DNA from 3 places in the Rhodoplanes azumiensis genome. Region 2 is predicted to be linked to each of the others. Evidence: predicted binding sites of a transcription regulator. Region 2 holds the regulator's gene; each other region holds the start of a gene.
The links. Region 2 encodes LexA, which represses DNA repair genes until DNA is damaged. Its sites were predicted from a motif close to TGTTCNNNNTGTGTTCNG; they were not measured.

Region 1 (6,551 bases), on a different contig from region 2:
ACCTGATCCACCGGAGCGTCGCGGCCGGGCTGACCTCCTTCGAGTATCCGATCTCTTCGCAGATCAGGCCGAACAGAGCGCCCGCGGACTTTCCGAGCGCGGCAGAGACGCTGAAGAAATACGCCTTGCGCGTCGATGCGACGTAGTTCTCCAAGGCCCACGTCTTTCCGACGCCGGCCGCGCCCGTGATGGCGACATTCTCGCCTGTGGCGCGGGCCAGCTCGATTCGCTCGCGGATCAATCGGGCAGTGGAGATTTCAACGTACGGAACCTCGATCATGTCTTTCCTCCGAGGAGCAGACGGGTGAACTTCGCGGACTTCTCCACCTCGCGCTTGTGCTCGGCCTGAGCCTTCCGGGCTTGACTGGAGCGCCGTTCACGGGGGGACTTGACCATCTCGGCGATGATCTCGCCGGCTTGCGGGTTCGGCACGATGATCCCGGACACTGGCGCCTCGACGGCCGGCGGCAGCGCGGCGGCAGACTCCTTCGTGTCGGCGATCAGGTCGGCCGGTCGTGCGACCTTGGCCAGCTCGCGAGGCCGCGCGTTGAACGAGCGCTCGCCCTGCTTCTGCTTTCGGGCGTTCGCCGGATCGTTGCCGTCTGCCTCTTTGTTCGGCTCGGCGTAGCCGATGATCGTGCGCTCGTCGTTGAGATCGAACAGGGGAACCAGCGGCCAGTCGTGGAAGCGCCCCTTGAGAACACCGATCTTCTCGCCGGAGCGGTAGCGAAGTTCCTTGCACGTCCAGTATTGGCCGTTGACCTTGATGCCGAACTTGCCGACCGAAGCCTCGTCGCGAGTCGAGAAGGCGAGCATCAGTGACGCGCGGTCCACCTTGGCGATCATGAACCCGGCATCGATGTGCGCTTGGTAGGCTTCGTCCGGCGAGCGCCCCTTGAGCTTGCCGCGCTGCGGGGCTGCGTTGTACTCGCGCACCCGCATCTGGACGATGTCACAGAAGAGGTCGAAGCTGCCCGGGAAAGGCGTGGTCGGGCGGCCGACCTTCTGCGTCTTCTTGTTGATCCGGTTGTTTCCGACGTGGCCGGGCAGGCCGGCGAGCCACACCCGTTGCAGCACGCCGATGCCGTTCTCGACCACCTTGGCCCGCGCATTGTAGGGCTGGGCGTGGATCACCGGCCGGCGGCCGTTCGCGGAATGGACCTGTGAGACGATCTGCAGGAGGTCGGAGAGATCGGGCACCGCTCCGAACTCGCCGCCGTTGTCGATCGTCAAACGGTCCGGGGTGCCCCATTGGTCGAGCAGTGCTTCGATGAAGAGCGCGACGTGCTGCTGACGAAGACCTTCGCGCTGGTCGAGCAGGAACGGCACGACAAACAGCCGGTGCGTCGCACGGCACATCGCCACGATCGCCTTCGGATACGCCACGGTGCCGTCCGGGCGCCGGACCGTGTGGTCGAAGTGCATCGCGTCGATGTCGAACTCGGTCGGCCGCTCGGCGAGCTTCCGGATCATCGACGGCCGCAAGTCGTGCCACGCCTTGGCATCGCGGTCGCGCGTCGCGATCTTGCGCCACAGCCGCTCGTTGACCACGTAGACCCGCGGCACCGAGAACACCGCCTTGTTCATCTCGTCGACCGGCATGCCGGCGGCGGCCGACAGCTCCCGGAGCTTCATGCCGGTGCGGAACAGAATGCGCCCGGGTGTCTCACCCGCAGCGTGCATCGATCGGACATAGGCCCGCAGCTCGTCGTCGATCCGGGCGACGGCTACGGAGTGGAGGTACGCGCGCGCCTTGGCGAACCACGCCTGAGAGATCACCACCCGGCGCTCGCCCTTGTCGCGCCGAGCGCGCGGCATCAGGCCGGCGACGCCCTGCGCTTCATAGGCGGCGATCCACCGCTGGACCGTCTTGGTGGAAAGGGACTGCGGGAGCGGCTGGCCGTCCGGCCCGATGCGCGTCGTCTCGGCGATCGTCCGGACCGCCGCGGCCCGCTCCCTGCTTCGGGGAGGATGGACCAGGGCGGGCTGAATCAGGTGCAGCCGGTACGACGCGAGGCCGGGCCGATCGTCACGAAGGGCGGGCGCAGACGAGGCTTTGGAGCGGGTTTGAAGGGCCTTCCAAGCCTGTTGGATATCGACCGGCAGAGATGAGAGAAGAACTTCGTAAGAAGCCCCAGAGCGACCTCCGCCTTTCGCCCCATGACAGAATCGGACAGACAGGTGCGCTTCGCGCCAGGGTGTTCCGAAGTTGAGCGCGGCCCGTAGTGCTTTCTTACACGCGCGCTGCGTTACCCCAGCGACCTCGGAAAGCTGTCTCGACGTGATGTAAGCCATCACGCATTGCTCTCCGAACAGAATAATTCATCAACTATTTTGCTGCGAAGCTCAAGAGATCGCGGGTTGAACCTTTCTCCTTTCAGTGCGCGCTCGACCGTTTGCCGGTTATGCCCATTTGCTTTACACCACGCGTTCAACGAGGTGCCGCGAGATACGAAAGCCGCCCTCACCATATTGTACAGCTCGGGTGAGCCGACGACGGCGAGCTTGGGCTTGTACATGATTTGGTGCATCATGAAGCGGAGAATGCACACGATCGTGTGCATGGTCAAGCATGTTCAAGCCGGATCGAGACACGTCGGATCAGCGGGTTGCCGAGCGCATCCGTGTTTTGATGAAGCGTCGTGATGTAACGATCCGGGAGTTGAGCGAAAAGAGCGGGTTGCCGTATAGAACCGTGCAAAACTATTTGACTGGAAAGGTGTCGTTGCCGATCGCATTTATAGTAAAATGCTGCGATGTTCTTTGCATTGAGGCCGATCTTCTTCTCTTTGGTGGGCTTGATCTCGATTCTATTTCATTGAAGGGTGCTCTTGAGGACGTGTTAGGCGAAGAGGTCACGTCACTCCTGCATATTGATCAAAACCGTAAGGTCACAGTGAGGTCGATTGGCGAGGAGGTGCATTCGCCGGGCGATGCTGCACGGTCTCTTCGCGGGACAATTTTGATCTTCTTGGCCGAGTACGTGCGCGAGAAGTACCTAGATATCCGCACCGAACAGGCATGGCTCGGCAAAGGCAGCATTTCCCCTGGCGACGCCGACAACGAGCGGCTTGCTCGTGCGGGCCTCTTTCCGCGGGACTGAGTTCCCCACTCGGTTCCCCACCTCCCCGCCGCGCGATCGATTCGGCGGCGATGGTTCCTCTCTATGCCCTCTTTTTTGTTAGCGCGCCGAATGACTTAGGGTGTTTGCAGACATTCTGTGTCCGCCGTCATCCTGCCACAATCCAGGGTGACCAAGTGAGGATCCTATTATGACAACGGAACCGCTGGAATATCAGTAGCTTGGTTGATCTGCCGCGGACAAATAATTGTTTCACGCGCGGACAAAGAGCGTTTTCGCTTCCATCGCGAGCCCGAATGACGGACGAAAAGAGAACATATTGCGAACTGAGAACAGATGATGTACGGTCTAGATCATGGAGGCGCGGCCTGCGTTGTCGGCCCTCCGAATCCCGGGCATAGAGGAGGCGTTGATGGCGTCGGCCCCCCTGCGAGTCGTTGAGAATACCTCCATGGACAAGACCAAGGCCCTCGATGCCGCGCTCACCCAGATCGAGCGCGCTTTCGGCAAGGGCTCGATCATGCGGCTCGGCAAGTCGACCAAGCCGCTCGAGGTGGAGACGGTGTCGACCGGCTCGCTCGGCCTCGACATCGCGCTGGGCGTCGGCGGGCTGCCGCGCGGCCGCGTGGTGGAGATCTTCGGCCCCGAATCCTCGGGCAAGACGACGCTCGCTCTCCACACCGTCGCCGAGGCGCAGAAGAAGGGCGGCATCTGCGCCTTCGTCGACGCCGAGCACGCGCTCGACCCGGTCTATGCCCGCAAGCTCGGCGTCAATCTCGACGACCTCCTGATCTCGCAGCCGGACGCCGGCGAGCAGGCGCTGGAGATCGCCGACACGCTGGTGCGCTCCGGCGCCGTCGACGTGCTGGTGGTCGATTCGGTCGCCGCCCTGGTGCCGCGCGCCGAGCTCGAGGGCGACATGGGCGACGCCCAGCCCGGCATGCAGGCCCGGTTGATGAGCCAGGCGCTGCGCAAGCTCACGGCGTCGATCAGCCGCTCCAACACCATGGTGATCTTCATCAACCAGATCCGCATGAAGATCGGCGTGATGTACGGCTCGCCCGAGACCACGACGGGCGGCAACGCGCTCAAGTTCTACGCCTCGGTGCGCCTCGACATCCGGCGCATCGGCGCCATCAAGGAGCGCGAGGAGGTCATCGGCAACCAGACCCGCGTCAAGGTGGTGAAGAACAAGCTCGCGCCGCCGTTCAAGCAGGTCGAGTTCGACATCATGTACGGCGAGGGCGTGTCCAAGCTCGGCGAGATCATCGACCTCGGCGTCAAGGCCGGGATCGTCGAGAAGTCGGGCGCCTGGTTCTCCTACGACTCGACCCGCATCGGCCAGGGTCGCGAGAACGCCAAGACGTTCCTGCGCAACAATCCCGACGTCGCCGCCAAGATCGAGCAGGCGGTGCGCCAGAACGCCGGCCTGATCGCCGAGCAGATCCTCGCCGGCGAGCCCGAGGAGGACGACGACGAGGGGGCCGAGGAGTAGGCACCGCGGCGGCGGTGAGCGGTGCCGCCCGGTGCGGCGCCGGCCGCGACGAGATCATCGAAGCGCGCTCCCTCCCCGGGGACGGAGCGCGCTTCGCAGCGCTTCGAGGGCGTTCGTTCGAGCCTTTTCGGACGCCCTCGTCGGAACGTTTGGTTGCGAGCGCCGTGGGTCCGGCGCCGTGTTTCGAGAGCTGAGCCTCCGTGGTGGGATGGCCAGCGGACGTCTCCGCCCGGCGATTTCGCGATCGTGCGGGGCGGAGACGTTCGGTCCCTGCTTCTGATCCTGCTTCGCGCCCCGGTTCGGCCCCTGTGTCGAAACCCCGCGACGTACCCCGGCATGCGCCCCGCTCCGACACGCGAGCGGTCGGCGCGCGTGCCGGTTCGTCGTGAAAGTCCGATTGCCGGCGCGTCACCGCTCGGCTAGTCCGACGCGATGCCGATATCGTCTCACCGGCCGTCGCGGCCGCGATCTCCTCAGCCGGCTCCTCCGCTCGCTCCGGCGCGGCTCGCCCGAGCACCAGGCGCCTCGGCCGGTGCGGGCGAACGATCCACGGCTTGCGCCTCGCCCGTCCGGGCCGCGCCGGCCGCGCCTGCCGCATCGGCCGCATCGGCCGCAGCGCACGCCCCGTCCGCATCGGCGGCTTTCGCTCCGCCCGGCGCGTCGCCCGCCGTGCTCGGCGATCTGCCTTTCACCGCGGCACGATCGTCGTCGCGCCCGCCGTCCGCCGCCCCCGCCACGCCGGCACCGCGTTGGGCCGGCCGGCTGGCCGTCCTCGTCGTCGCGGCCCTCGCTCTCGCCCTCGCCGCCGCCATGCTCCGGGCCTACTGGTGGGCGCCCGAGACGCTGTGGACCGATGTTCACCACGACCGCGACGGCCATTTCGGCTTTGGCCTCGATCTCGCCCTGGCGCTGCGCACCGGCGACCTCGGCGGCTTCGTCTCGCATCTGTCCCGATCCGTCGTGTGGCCGCCCGTCAACGGGCTCTTGCTCGCCGCCGTGATGCTCCCCGGCGGCCCGGACCTGCGCCTCGCGATCGTGCCGGCGCTGCTCGGCTGGATCCTGACGGTCGTGCTGACCGCCGTGCTGGCGCGTCGCCTGGTCGAGACGTCTCCCGGGGCGCCGTCCGGCGCCGTGCCGCCCGGCGCCGGATCGCCGTCGGCCGGGCCGGCCGGAGCGGTCGCCGCCGCGGTCGCCGGTGCGCTCGCGCTGTCGGCCCCGGCCTTCGCGCTCTTGGGGTCGGACGTGATGCTGGAGACGCTCGGCGCCGCCTTGTCGGCGCTGACGCTCCTCTGCTTTCTGCGCGCCATGGAGACGCCGCGCCACCACGGCACCGGCACCGACGCCGGGACCGAGAGCGGCACCGAGAGCGGGGTCGGCGAGGCCGTCCGGCGCTGGCGCATGCTCGGCCTCGTCCTCACGGTGCTGTTCTTCCACAAGGGCAACTATTGGGGCCTGGTGGTCGCGAGCCTCGTCGTCACGGTGGCGATCGAGTCCGGCGTCGGGCTCGTCCGCCGCGCCCGCGCGGCCGTCGGGCCGGTCCGCGCGCTGCGCCCCGGCCGCGTCGTCACGCGCCTTTCGACCGACCCACTGCTGATCGCCGCGCTCGGCGTCGCCGTGCTGGTGGCCGTGATCTATCGCCGGGGGCCGACCAGCCTCGACCTGTTCGGTCGGCCCGTGTCGCTCTATCCTCCCGAAAACCTCGTCACCGTCGCCTATGCGCTCCTGTTCGCCCGCGCCGTCGTGGCGTGGCGGCGGCACCGCGATCGCCTGGCCTCGGCGCTCGGCGTGCCGGGCCGGGCGATCCTCGCCTGGCACGTCCTGCCGGTCGCCGTGTCGTTCCTGATCCCCAAGCGCCTGCCCGGCTTCCTGTGGTTCGTCAGTCCGGCGAACGGGCCGGCCGACGCCACCTTCGAGCCGTTGAGCACCGCGCGCTTCTACGCGACCGCGGCGGCCGACGGGTTTCACGCGACCCCC
Region 2 (6,551 bases):
CGCCGCCGCCAATGCGCTCGCGCTCAAGGGCGTGCTGGAGGGCCGCAAGGGACCGTACCGCGACGTCGCGATCTTCAACGCCGCCGCGGCGCTCGTCGTCGCCGGCAAGGCCGCGGACTTGGCGAGCGGCGTCGCGCTCGCGGCGCAGTCGATCGACACCGGCGCCGCCGAGGGCAGCCTCGGCCGGCTGATCGCCGTGTCGAACGCGTGAGACCGGACGTGACGCCCCGAAGACCCGAACGCGAGGCGTGAGCCCGATGGCCGACATCCTGCAGACGATCGAAGCCTACAAGCGCACCGAGATCGCCGCCGCCAAGAAGGCGCATCCTTGGGCCGCTGTCGCCGAGGTGGCGAAGGCGGCGACGCCGCCGCGCGGCTTCCTGCGCGCCGTCGAGCGTCGGCTCGCCCGCCAGCAACCCGCCCTGATCGCCGAGATCAAGAAGGCGAGCCCGTCACGCGGGCTGATCCGGGCCGACTTCGACCCGCCGGCGCTCGCCCGCGCCTACGAGGCGGGCGGCGCCACCTGCCTGTCGGTCCTGACCGACGGCCCGAGCTTCCAGGGCCGTCCCGACCATCTGATCGCGGCGCGCGCCGCGACGGCGCTGCCGGTGATCCGGAAGGACTTCCTCTACGACCCCTATCAGGTGGTCGAGGCGCGCGCGCTCGGCGCCGACTGCATCCTGATCATCATGGCGGCCGTCGACGATCGCACCGCCCGCGACCTGGAGGAGACCGCGGCCGAGCACGGCATGGACGCGCTGATCGAGGTCCACGACGAAACCGAGCTGGAGCGCGCCCTGAAGCTCTCCTCGCGGCTCCTCGGCATCAACAACCGCGACCTCAAGACCTTCGAGACGAAGCTCGAGGTCTCCGAGCGGCTCGCGCCGCTGGTGCCCAAGGACCGCGTGCTGGTCGGCGAGAGCGGCATCTTCACGCCCGCCGATCTCGCCCGTCTCGCCCGCGTCGGCATCTCGACCTATCTGATCGGCGAGAGCCTGATGCGTCAGGCCGACGTGACGGCGGCGACCCGTGCGCTCCTCGGCCGCGGCGCCGCCGCGCCCGCGGCCGAGTGATCGCGCCCGACGACCACACCGTTCCGCGAACCAACCCGGACCCCAGCATGACCGACGAGCCGCAGCTCACCCATATCGGCGCGCGCGGCGAGGCCCGCATGGTCGACGTCTCCGACAAGGCCTCGACGAAGCGCATCGCCGTCGCCGAAGGCCGCGTCGTGATGACGGCCGCGACGCTCGATCTCGTGCTGCGCGGCGACGCCAGGAAGGGCGACGTGCTCGGCGTCGCCCGCGTCGCCGGCATCATGGCGGCCAAGAAGACCCACGAGCTGATCCCGCTCTGCCATCCGCTGATGATCACCAAGGCCGAGGTGGAGATCACGCCCGAGCCCGCTCTGCCCGGCCTGCGCGTGACCGCGACCGTGCAGGTCGCCGGCCAGACCGGCGTCGAGATGGAGGCGCTCACCGCCGTCTCGGTCGCGTGCCTCACCATCTACGACATGGTCAAGGCGGTGGAGCGCGGCATGCGCATCGAGGGCGTGCGGCTCCTGGAGAAGCAGGGCGGCAAGTCCGGCCATTTTCGCGCCGACCAGCCCGGCACCGACCAGCCCGGCACCGACCAAGCCGTCGGCGACGGCGGAGACGCCTGATGGCGCCGCCCCTGTCGGTCGCCGACGCCCTCGCCCGGGTGCTGGAACGGGCCGTGCCGCTGCCGGCCGAGGACGTGCCGGTCGGCGACGCCCACGGCCGCGTGCTCGCCGCGGACTTGGCGGCGCTGCGCACCCAGCCGCCCGACGACGTCTCCGCCATGGACGGCTACGCGGTGCGGTTCACCGACGTGACGGCGCCCGGCGCCCGGCTGCGGGTGATCGGCGAGGTGCCGGCCGGGCGGCCGTTCGACGGCACGGTCGGCCAAGGCGAAGCGGCCCGCATCTTCACCGGGGGCGTGATGCCGGCCGGCGCCGACACCGTGGTCGTGCAGGAGAACGCCACCCGCGACGGCGACACCGTCACCTTCTCGGCCGCCGCGGGCATGCGCGGCCGCCACGTCCGCAGCCGTGGCCGCGACTTTTCGACCGGCACGGTTCTGCTCCGCGCGGGCCGCCGCCTGTCGATGCGCGACCTCGCACTCGCCGCCGCCATGAACCACCCGGCCGTGACGGTGCATCGGCGGCCCCGCGTCGGGCTGCTGGCGACCGGCGACGAGCTGGTGCCGCCCGGTACGCCTCCGGGGCCGGGACAAATCGTCTACTCGAACGGCTTCGCCATCGCGGCGCTGGCCCGCCACGAGGGCGCCGACACGCTCGATCTCGGCATCGTGCCGGACCGGCTGGACGACACCGTCGCGGCGATCCGCCGCGCCCGCGCCGAAAACGTCGACGTGCTGGTGACGACCGGCGGCGCCTCGGTCGGCGACTACGACCTCGTCCAGTCGGCGCTCGCGGCCGAGGGCATGCAGCTCGCCTTCTGGAAGATCGCCATGCGGCCCGGCCGGCCGCTGATGAGCGGACGGCTGGGCGACATCCACGTGCTCGGGCTGCCCGGCAATCCGGTGTCCGCCTTCGTCACCGCGGTCCTGTTTCTGGTGCCGCTGCTGCGCCGTCTGCAGGGCCGCGCCGACCTCGCGATCGCGGACGAGCCGGCGGTCGCCGGCGCCGACCTGAAGGCCAACGACGAGCGCGCCGATTTTCTGCGCGCGACGCTCTCGACCGACGCCGAGGGCCGCCTCGTCGCGACGCCGGTGACGGACCAGGACTCCTCGCTGCTCGCCCCGCTCGGCCTCGCCGACGGGCTGCTGATGCGGCCGCCGCACGCGCCCGCCGTCACGGCCGGCGGCCCCTGCCGCGTGATTCGTCTGCCGGCCTGACCGGCCGCGCCGCCGCGCCGATCGGACACGGTCGATCGGCCGGCGCAGCGCTCGCGTTCCCCCGGGTGCACGGTTTTGCTCGCCTGAACCAGGCCTTAGGGCTAACCAACATTCGCCGTGACCTGTCGATTCCCCCGGCCGGCATTAAAAGGTTGCGGAACACATGCCGAACAGATAGGGTATGTTCATGATTTGTTTAGGCGGCTGCGTTGCACTGCCTGAGCAAGCCCCGGGGGACGACGCATGTTGACGCGGAAGCAGTTCGAGCTGTTGCGGTTCATCCACGAACGCCTGAAGGAAAGCGGCGTGCCGCCGTCCTTCGACGAGATGAAGGACGCGCTCGACCTGCGCTCCAAGTCCGGCATCCACCGCCTGATCACGGCCCTGGAGGAGCGCGGCTTCATCCGCCGCCTGCCCAACCGGGCGCGCGCCATCGAGGTGATCAAGCTGCCCGAATCGGTCGGCCACGGCGTCATGGCGGGCGGCCGCGCCCGCGGCTTCACGCCGAGCGTCATCGAAGGCAATCTCGGCCGGGTTCGCCCGCCCGCCCCGCAGCCGCAGGACGAGGACACGGCCCGCCCGATCGCCGTGCCGGTGATGGGCCGGATCGCCGCCGGCACCCCCATCGAGGCGATCCAGACCAAGAGCTCGATCGTCAACGTGCCGCCCGAGCTGTTGAGCGCCGGCGACCATTTCGCCCTCGAGGTGCGTGGCGATTCGATGATCGACGCCGGCATCCTCGACGGCGACATCGCCCTGATCCGCCGCTCCGAGAACGCCGACACGGGCGACATCGTCGTCGCCCTGGTCGACGAGGAGGAGGCGACGCTCAAGCGCTTCCGCCGCCGCGGCGCCTCGATCGCGCTGGAGCCCGCCAACGCCTCCTACGAGGTGCGCATCCTTCCCCCCAACCGGGTGCGCATCCAGGGCAAGCTCGTCGGCCTGATGCGGCGGTACTGAGCCGCCCTGCGCCGGCCGCGCCGGCCGCGACGCGGAGGCCCGCATCGTCCGCCGGGGCGTCCCGTGCCGATCCGTGCCCATGCGGACGCTCGCGTCCGCATGTCGAGATGGGCCGTGGGCGGCCGCCTCGGGTGCGTCGCGGCGGTGGTGCGGCACGGGCGCGCCGAACGCCGGCGCGAGTTGGGGCACCGGGGGCACCGGCCCCGGCGGCCACCACCATGGATCCGCGCCGGCGCGGTGATCCGGCCCGCGTGCCATGATCGTACCGCAAAGCCGTCGGCAGGGTGCCGGGGACCGCCGGGAGCGCGCTTTTCGCTGGTGCTCGCCCGGCGTTCTTTCTACGTTCCGAGCCCGCCGCGGCCGCCCGCCGACCCGCGGCCGAGCCGTGACTCGGACCGTGACTCGGACCGTGACTTGGACCCTGACTCGGACCATGACCGCAAGGCCCGTGACCGCAAGGCCCGTGACCGCAAGATTCGTGACCGCACGCCGTTGTCTGGACTCCGTATGACCGATCGAAGCGAGACGTCGCGCTCCCGCCGCCCCGACGGGCGGTTGATCTCCATCCGGGGGGCGCGCGAGCACAATCTGAAGAACGTCGACGTCGACCTGCCGCGCGACAAGCTCGTCGTCTTCACCGGCCTGTCGGGCTCGGGCAAATCCTCGCTCGCCTTCGACACCATCTATGCCGAGGGCCAGCGCCGCTACGTCGAGTCGCTGTCGGCCTATGCGCGCCAGTTCCTCGAGATGATGCAGAAGCCGGACGTCGACCAGATCGACGGCCTCTCCCCCGCCATCTCGATCGAGCAGAAGACCACCTCCAAGAACCCGCGCTCGACGGTCGGCACCGTCACCGAGATCTACGACTACATGCGTCTCCTGTGGGCGCGCGTCGGCGTGCCCTACTCGCCGGCGACCGGTCTCCCGATCGAGAGCCAGACCGTGTCCCAGATGGTCGACCGGGTGATGGCGCTGCCGGAGGGGACGCGGCTCTATCTGCTGGCGCCGCTCGTGCGCGGCCGCAAGGGCGAGTACAAGAAGGAGCTGGCCGAGCTCCTCAAGAAGGGGTTCCAGCGGGTCAAGATCGACGGCGCCTTCCACGAGATCGCCTCGGCGCCGGCGCTCGACAAGAAGTTCAAGCACGACATCGACGTGGTGGTGGACCGCATCGTCGTACGTCCCGACATCGCGACGAGGCTCGCCGAATCCTTCGAGACCGCGCTGAAGCTCGCCGACGGCATCGCCGTGGTGGAGTTCGCGGACGACACCGCGGCCACCGCGGCGGCCAAGAGGACCGCCAAGATCCACGACCAGAGCGGGCCGGAGCGCCTGATCTTCTCCGAGAAATTCGCCTGCCCGGTGTCGGGCTTCACGATCTCCGAGATCGAGCCGCGGCTGTTCTCGTTCAACTCGCCGCACGGCGCCTGCCCGGCCTGTGGCGGCCTCGGCCTCGACCAGAAGATCGACCCGGATCTCGTGGTGCCGGACCGCGGCGTGTCGCTCAAGCGCGGGGCCGTCGCGCCGTGGGCGAAGTCGTCGTCGCCTTATTACGGGCAGACGCTGGAGGCGCTCGCCAAGCACTACCGCTTCACGCTCGACACGCCGTGGAAGGATCTGCCGAAACGCGCCCAGGACGCGATCCTGTTCGGCTCCGGCGAGGACGAGATCAAGTTCGTCTACGACGACGGCATGCGGGCCTACACGACCCACAAGCCGTTCGAGGGCGTGGTCAACAATCTGGAGCGGCGTTGGCGCGAGACCGACAGCGAGTGGGCGCGCGAGGAGATCTCGAAGTACTTCACGGCCATCCCGTGCGCATCGTGTGACGGCCACCGCCTCAAGCCCGAGGCCATGGCCGTGAAGGTCGACGGCCGGCATATCGGCGAGGTGTCGGCGATGTCGGTGCGAGGCGCCGGCGAATGGTTCTCCGCCCTGCCGAAGACCCTCGACGCCAAGCAGACCGAGATCGCGGCCCGCATCCTGAAGGAGATCCGCGAGCGCCTCGCCTTCCTCGACGATGTCGGCCTCGACTATCTGACGCTGGCGCGCGCCTCCGGCACGCTCTCGGGCGGCGAGAGCCAGCGCATCCGCCTCGCCTCGCAGATCGGCTCCGGCCTCACCGGCGTTCTGTACGTGCTGGACGAGCCGTCGATCGGCCTGCACCAGCGCGACAACGCGCGGCTGATCGAGACGCTGAAACGGCTGCGCGACCTCGGCAACACCGTGATCGTGGTCGAGCACGACGAGGACGCGATCCGCACCGCCGACTGGGTGCTCGACATCGGCCCCGGCGCCGGAATCCACGGCGGCGAGATCGTCTCGCAGGGCACGCCGGCCGAGCTGATGGCCGACCCGAAGTCGGTGACGGGCCAGTATCTCACCGGCGCGCGCTCGATCCCGATCCCGCCCCGCCGCCCGCCGGACCCCCGGCGGGTCGTGCGCGTCGTCGGGGCGCGCGGCAACAACTTGAAAAACGTCTCCGCCGACATCCCGCTCGGCCTGTTCACCTGCATCACCGGCGTCTCGGGCGGCGGCAAGTCGACGCTCTTGATCGACACCCTCTTCAAGGCGGTCGCCCGCAAGCTGCACGGCGCCGCCGAGGCCCCGGCCCCGCACGAGCGCATCGAGGGGCTGGAGCACATCGACAAGATCATCGACATCGACCAGTCGCCGATCGGCCGCACGCCGCGCTCGAACCCGGCGACCTACAC
Region 3 (6,551 bases), on a different contig from region 2:
TGGGCGATCGGTAGCGACGGCAGCGACCCGTCGCCCGAGGCGCACGCCGCCGCCATGTACGACAAGCTCGAATCGACCGTGCTGCCGCTCTATCACGACGATCGGGCGCGGTGGATCTGGATGATGCAGCAGACGATCGCCAAGATCGGTGCGGTGTTCAACTCGGCCCGCATGATGCGGCGCTACTCGACGGAGGCCTATCTGCGCTCCTAGCCGGATGCGCCGGCCCTGCCGGCGTCGGTCACGTGATACCGGAGGCGCCGCGCGGGCCGGTCCTGCGCGGGCGACCCGGCCGGGAGATTTCGACGATGCGTTTCGCAACCTGAACGAGGCAATTCCGTGCCGATTGTACATTCCACGCCGGGGCCGTTCGCCCGTTCCGCCATGGCCTATGTGCTGGCCGGCGGCCGCGGCAGCCGGCTGCACGAGCTGTGCGACAACCGCGCCAAGCCGGCGGTCTATTTCGGCGGCAAGTCCCGGATCATCGACTTCACGTTGTCCAACGCGCTCAACTCGGGCATCCGCCGCATCGCGGTGGCGACCCAGTACAAGGCGCACAGCCTGATCCGCCACATGCAGCGCGGCTGGAACTTCTTCCGCCCCGAGCGAAACGAGAGCTTCGACATCCTGCCGGCGAGCCAGCGCATCGCCGGCGCCAGCTGGTATGCCGGCACGGCTGACGCCGTCTACCAGAACCTCGACATCATCGAGAGCTACAATCCCGAGTTCATCGTCCTGCTCGCCGGCGACCACATCTACAAGATGGACTACGAGCCGATGCTCCAGCAGCACGTGGAGCAGAAGGCCGACATCACCATCGCGACCATCGAGGTGCCGCTCAAGCAGGCGGTCCATTTCGGCGTCCTGCACGTCGACGAGAACGACGTCGTCGTCGACTTCGTCGAGAAGCCGCCGAAGCCGCCGCACATGCCGGGCAACCCGGAGCTGGCGCTGGCCAGCATGGGCATCTACGTCTTCAACACCAAGTTCCTGATCGACCAGGTGCGCCGCGACGCCCAGGATCCGCACTCGACGCACGACTTCGGCAAAGACATCGTCCCGTATCTGGTCAAGTACGGAAAGGCGGTGGCGCATCCGTTCTCGCGCTCCTGCGTGCGCTCGCGCGAGGAGACGGCCGTCTACTGGCGCGACGTCGGCACCATCGGGGCCTACTGGGAAGCGAACATCGACCTCACCGCCGTGGTGCCGCAGCTCGACCTGTTCGACCACAACTGGCCGATCTGGACCTATGCCGAGATCACGCCGCCGGCCAAGTTCGTGCACGACGAGCAGGGCCGCCGCGGCACCGCGATCGCCTCGCTGGTCGCCGGGGGCTGCATCATCTCGGGCGCCTCGATCCGGCGCTCGCTGGTCGGCACCGGAGCGCGCGTGCACTCCTATGCCTTCGTCGAGAACTCGGTGATCCTCCCGCAGGTCGACATCGGGCGCGGGGCGCGGCTGCGCAACGTCGTGATCGACAAGGGCACCGTGATCCCGCCCAAGCTCGTCGTCGGCGAAGATCCCGAGCTCGACGCCGACAGGTTCCGTCGCACCGAGGACGGCATCTGTCTCATCACCCAGCAGATGATCGATCGGTTGTGATCGCAGCGACGCCGATCCACGTCCTGTCCGTCGTCTCCGAGATTTTCCCCTTCGTGAAGACCGGGGGTCTCGCCGACGTCGCCGGCGCACTGCCGGCGGCGCTCGCCCCCGAGAACGTCCGCACCGTCACGCTGATCCCCGGCTATCCGGACGTGATGGCGGCGCTGCGCGACGTGAGCCCGATCCTCGCCGTCGACGACCTGTTCGGCGGCCCGGCCCGCCTCCTGCACGGCCGCGCCAGGCAGCTCGAGCTGATCGTCATCGACGCGCCGCATCTCTACGACCGGCCCGGCAATCCCTACATGGCGGCGGACGGCCGCGACTGGCCCGACAACGCGATCCGGTTCGGCGCGCTCGGCCTGATGGCGGCGCGACTCGGCGCCGGCGAGGTGCCGGCCTTCCGGCCGGACGTGCTGCACGCCCACGACTGGCAGGCGGGGCTTTCGGCCGCCTATCTGCGCTACCGGTTCGAGCGCCGGCCCCGCACCGTGATGACGGTGCACAACCTCGCCTTCCAGGGCCTGTTCCCGGCGTCGCTCCTGTCCGCCCTGGCGCTGCCGCCGCCGGCGTTCTCGATCGACGGGGTCGAGTTCCACGGCGAGATCGGCTTCCTCAAGGCCGGCCTCGCGCTCTCGGACTGGATCACCACGGTGTCGCCGACCTACGCGGCCGAGATCCGCACCCGCGAGTTCGGCATGGGCCTCGACGGGCTCCTGCGCGGCCGCACCGAGCGGCTCTCCGGCATCCTCAACGGCATCGACGACACGGTGTGGAATCCGGGCCGCGATCCGCTGATCGCCGCCACCTTCGACGCCCGTCGAATCGCGCCGCGCATCGCCAACAAGGCGGAGCTGAAGAAGCGCATGGGGCTCGCCACCGACGACGCGCTCTTGTTCGGCGTGGTCAGCCGGCTGACCTGGCAGAAGGGCCTCGACATGCTGGTCGAGGTGCTGCCGACGCTGCTCGCCACCGGCTCGCAGCTCGTCGTGCTCGGCTCCGGCGAGCGCAACCTGCAGCAGGCGTTCTTGGACGCCGCCCGCATCCATCCGGGCCGCGTCGCCTGCGTGATCGGCTACGACGAGGCGCTCGCTCATCTGATCCAGGCCGGCGCCGACGCCCTCCTGATGCCGTCGCGCTTCGAGCCGTGCGGGCTGTCGCAGATGTGCGCGCTGCGCTACGGGACCGTGCCGGTGGTCAGCCATGTCGGTGGGCTCGTCGACACCGTGATCGACTGCAACGACATGGCGATCGCCGAGGGAGTCGGCACCGGCATCCAGTTCCGCCCGACCATCGGCATGCTGGAGGCGGCGGTCCTGCGCGCCACCGCGCTGTGGCGCAACGGCAAGGTCTGGCGCCGCGTCCAGCGCAACGCCATGCGGGCCGACGTCTCCTGGCGCCGCTCCGCCCGGCGCTACGCCACCCTCTACCGCGCCCTGATGGCCGAGCGGCGGCGGTAGGCGTCCGACCCGTGGATCCACCTCGGGCGGAAGCCCCCGCGGCACCGCCTCTGCTCATCGAGCCCTCCCCGAAACGCATGGCGGCCGCCGCAGGACGGCCATGCCGGCGCGATTCACGGTTCGGCGACATCCTTGATGTAGACAGGGGCTCCTGGACGAGCACACGACGTCGCCTGGTTGTTCGATCGGACCCCGCACGCGCTCGACGATCCGGCCTCCGGCCGGCCCACCCGCGCCAATGACGGCTTTCCGATGCACGACCTCGGCCTCACCCTCTTCAACGTCGTCGCCAGCAATCCGCTCCCCGCCGGCGCGGTGCTCGGCTCGTCCCTGCTGACGCTCCTCGCCTTCGTCTATCCGCGCTCCGGGCTGAACTGACCGGCGGGGCGCCGCCGGTCGCCCTCCCGCGCTGTTCCCTAATTGTTCTTGCCGCACCGACGACACCCTGCTACCCTGGCGGGCATTCCGAGTTCGGGGGCGGTGGCATGGTGCAGCGGGTGACGACCGTGGCGTTCGAGGGCATCGAGGCGCGGGCCGTCGACGTCCAGGTTCAGGTCGCCCCTGGCTTGCCGGCCTTCAACGTGGTCGGCCTGCCCGACAAGGCCGTCTCGGAGGCGCGCGAAAGGGTGCGGGCGGCGCTGGTCGCGTCGGGGCTCGCGCTGCCGGCGCGGCGCATCACCGTCAACCTCGCCCCGGCCGACCTGCCCAAGGAGGGCAGCCATTACGATCTCCCGATCGCGCTCGGCCTGATGGGTGCCATCGGGGCGATCCCGCCCGACGCGCTCGACGGCTACACGGTGCTGGGCGAGCTCGGGCTCGACGGCTCGATCGCCGCGGTCGCCGGCGTGCTGCCGACCGCGATCGCCGCCAACGCGCGCGGCGACGCGCTGATCTGCCCGGCCGCCTGCGGCCCGGAGGCCGCCTGGGCGAGTCCCGACATGACGATCGTCGCGGCCGGCTCGCTGATCCAGTTGGCCAATCACTTCAAGGGCACGCAGGTGCTCACGCGGCCGCAGCCGCGGATTCGCGCGGCGGCGGCCGCGCTCCCCGACCTCGCCGACATCAAGGGCCAGGAGAACGCCAAGCGGGCCCTCGAGATCGCCGCGGCCGGCGGCCACAACATGCTGATGATCGGCCCGCCGGGGGCCGGCAAGTCGATGCTCGCCGCGCGGCTGCCGTCGATCCTGCCGCCGCTGTCGCCGGTCGAGCTCCTGGAGGTGTCGATGATCGCCTCGGTCGCGGGCGAGATCCGCGACGGAGCGCTCAGCGACCGACGGCCGTTCCGCAGCCCGCACCACTCCGCCTCGATGCCGGCCCTGGTCGGCGGTGGCCTGAAGGCACGGCCCGGCGAGATCTCGCTCGCCCACAACGGCGTCCTGTTCCTCGACGAGCTGCCGGAGTTCGAGCCGCGGGTGCTCGAATCGCTGCGCCAGCCGCTGGAGACCGGCGAGGTGGCGATCGCCCGGGTCAATCACCGGGTCACCTATCCGGCCCGCTTCATGCTGGTCGCCGCCATGAACCCGTGCAAATGCGGCCGCGCCGGAGAGCCCGGCTTCGCCTGCCGGCGGGGGCCGATCGCGCGCTGCACGGCCGAGTATCAGGGCCGCCTTTCCGGCCCGCTGCTCGACCGCATCGATCTGCATGTCGATATCCCGGCGGTGAGCGCCGCCGACCTTGCGCTGCCCCCGGCCACCGAAGGCAGCGCCGCGGTCGCGGCCCGGGTGGCGCTGGCGCGCGAGCTGCAGGCGCAGCGCTACGAGGCGCTCGGCTTTCCGCATGTGCGCACCAACGCGCAGGCACAGGGCGGCCTCCTGGAGGAGGTCGCGACCCCCGACAAGGCCGGGCTCGCGCTGATCCGCGAGGCCGCCGACGCGATGCGGCTGTCGGCGCGCGGCTATCACCGGGTGCTGCGGGTCGCCCGCACGCTCGCCGACCTCGCCGGGGCCGAGCGGGTCGGCCGCGTCCACGTCGCCGAGGCGCTCGCCTATCGGACGCGCGTCGACGAGGTGCGCCGCGCCGCCTGAGCGTTTTTGCCCGTCCGCTGTCCTCCGGCGAGGCGCGCCGGCGCGACGACGCGACCCCGTCCCTTCGCGCGGCGCCCTCGCCGGTTCAGGCTAGATCGATTCCTCGCCTGTTCGGGCTGTGACGGGCGTATTGACCGCCACCCCTGGTTTAATCGAATCTTTCCGCTTCCTTGCCACGATGGGCGACGAGGCAAGACGTCGGGGACGCAGGATGCCGGACCGCAGCGAGCCGAACTCAGCGCAGGCCGAAACCGAGCCCGGCACGGCCGGCGGACCGCCGATGCCGTCGCTCCTCGTCATCGACGACGACACCGTCCACCGGATGATCATCGGCCGGGTGGCGCAGCGGGCCGGCTATCACGTCGTCGACGCCGCGTCCTACGAGCAGGCCGTCGCCCTGCTGGAGCGGCACACCTTCACGCTGATCAGCCTCGATCTCACACTCGGCTGCCACGGCGGCGCCGAGGTGCTGCACGCCGTCGCCGCCCTGGATCTGAAGACCCCGATCGTCATCGTGTCGAGCTCCAACGAGACGATCCGGCGCGAGACCGCGGCGATGGCGAACCTGCTCAGCCTGAACGTCTGCCGCACGCTCCCGAAGCCCGTCGATCTCGCCCAGCTCCGCGCCATCCTGCTGGAGATTCGCCAGCGCGACGCCGTCGGTCTCGCGCCGGCCGGCTGGTCGACGTGACCCCGCCGGGCGGCCCCCCCGGTCCTGCAAGCGGCCGGGCCGCCACGCGCAGCGGCGGCGGCGGCCCGGTCAAGATCTCGCGGCCCTTCGCCGGCCTGATCGCCGGCGCCGTGTTCATGATCGCGACCATCGTCGGGATGAACGCGCTGGTGCTCGGCAATCTGCGCGAAAGCGCGCTCGCCGCCGCCGAGCAGTCGCTCACCCAGCGCAGCGCCATCATGGCCGAGCAGGCCGACCGCGCGCTGCAATCCGTCGATCTGACCCTCAGCGCGCTGCTCGAGCACGTTCCCGACGCGGTGTCGAACGACCGGGCCGAGTTCGGCCGGCGGCTGTCGGGCCTGTCGACCCACACGATCCTGCGCGCCAAGGCGACCGTGGTGCCGCAGCTCGAGGCGCTGTCGCTGTTCGACAGCAGCGGCGCGCTGGTCAACTTCTCGCGCTTCTGGCCGACCCCGGCTCTGTCGATCGCCGACCGCGAGCATTTCCTGCGTCTGCAGACCGAGCGCCTCCCGCACTCGATCATCGGGGCTCCGGTGCAGAGCCGCGTCACCGGCGAATGGCTGGTCGGCCTGCACCGACGGCTCGACGCCTACGACGGCAGCTTCATGGGCATCATGTCGGCGACCCTGTCGCTCGACCATTTCGAGCAGCTCTATCGCGCCGTGTCGCTGTCCGAGCACGACTCGATCGCGCTGATGACCCGCGAGGGCGTCCTGCTGATGCGCCATCCTCGCGTGCCGCTGATCGGCAAGTCCTTCGCGATCCGCGACGGCGGCG

Region 1: the regulator LexA is predicted to act here: its motif matches at 3,393-3,410, upstream of recA (recombinase RecA).
Region 3: the regulator LexA is predicted to act here: its motif matches at 3,470-3,487, upstream of ACFSOX_RS16540 (YifB family Mg chelatase-like AAA ATPase).

Annotation. Positions count from the first base shown of each region.
Region 1 covers NZ_JBHUIW010000018.1:88,117-94,667, reverse strand. The annotation lists gene ACFSOX_RS15635 (AAA family ATPase) at 1-280, opposite strand, end outside; gene ACFSOX_RS15630 (helix-turn-helix domain-containing protein) at 277-2,295, opposite strand; gene ACFSOX_RS15625 (helix-turn-helix domain-containing protein) at 2,573-3,103, shown strand; gene recA (recombinase RecA) at 3,495-4,577, shown strand; gene ACFSOX_RS15615 (hypothetical protein) at 5,247-6,551, shown strand, end outside.
Region 2 covers NZ_JBHUIW010000012.1:40,532-47,082, forward strand. The annotation lists gene trpD (anthranilate phosphoribosyltransferase) at 1-211, shown strand, start outside; gene trpC (indole-3-glycerol phosphate synthase TrpC) at 258-1,073, shown strand; gene moaC (cyclic pyranopterin monophosphate synthase MoaC) at 1,121-1,663, shown strand; gene ACFSOX_RS11870 (molybdopterin molybdotransferase MoeA) at 1,663-2,880, shown strand; gene lexA (transcriptional repressor LexA) at 3,124-3,840, shown strand; gene uvrA (excinuclease ABC subunit UvrA) at 4,348-6,551, shown strand, end outside.
Region 3 covers NZ_JBHUIW010000020.1:35,433-41,983, reverse strand. The annotation lists gene glgP (alpha-glucan family phosphorylase) at 1-213, shown strand, start outside; gene glgC (glucose-1-phosphate adenylyltransferase) at 385-1,602, shown strand; gene glgA (glycogen synthase GlgA) at 1,599-3,059, shown strand; gene ACFSOX_RS16545 (hypothetical protein) at 3,237-3,437, shown strand; gene ACFSOX_RS16540 (YifB family Mg chelatase-like AAA ATPase) at 3,545-5,083, shown strand; gene ACFSOX_RS16535 (response regulator) at 5,295-5,774, shown strand; gene ACFSOX_RS16530 (hybrid sensor histidine kinase/response regulator) at 5,771-6,551, shown strand, end outside.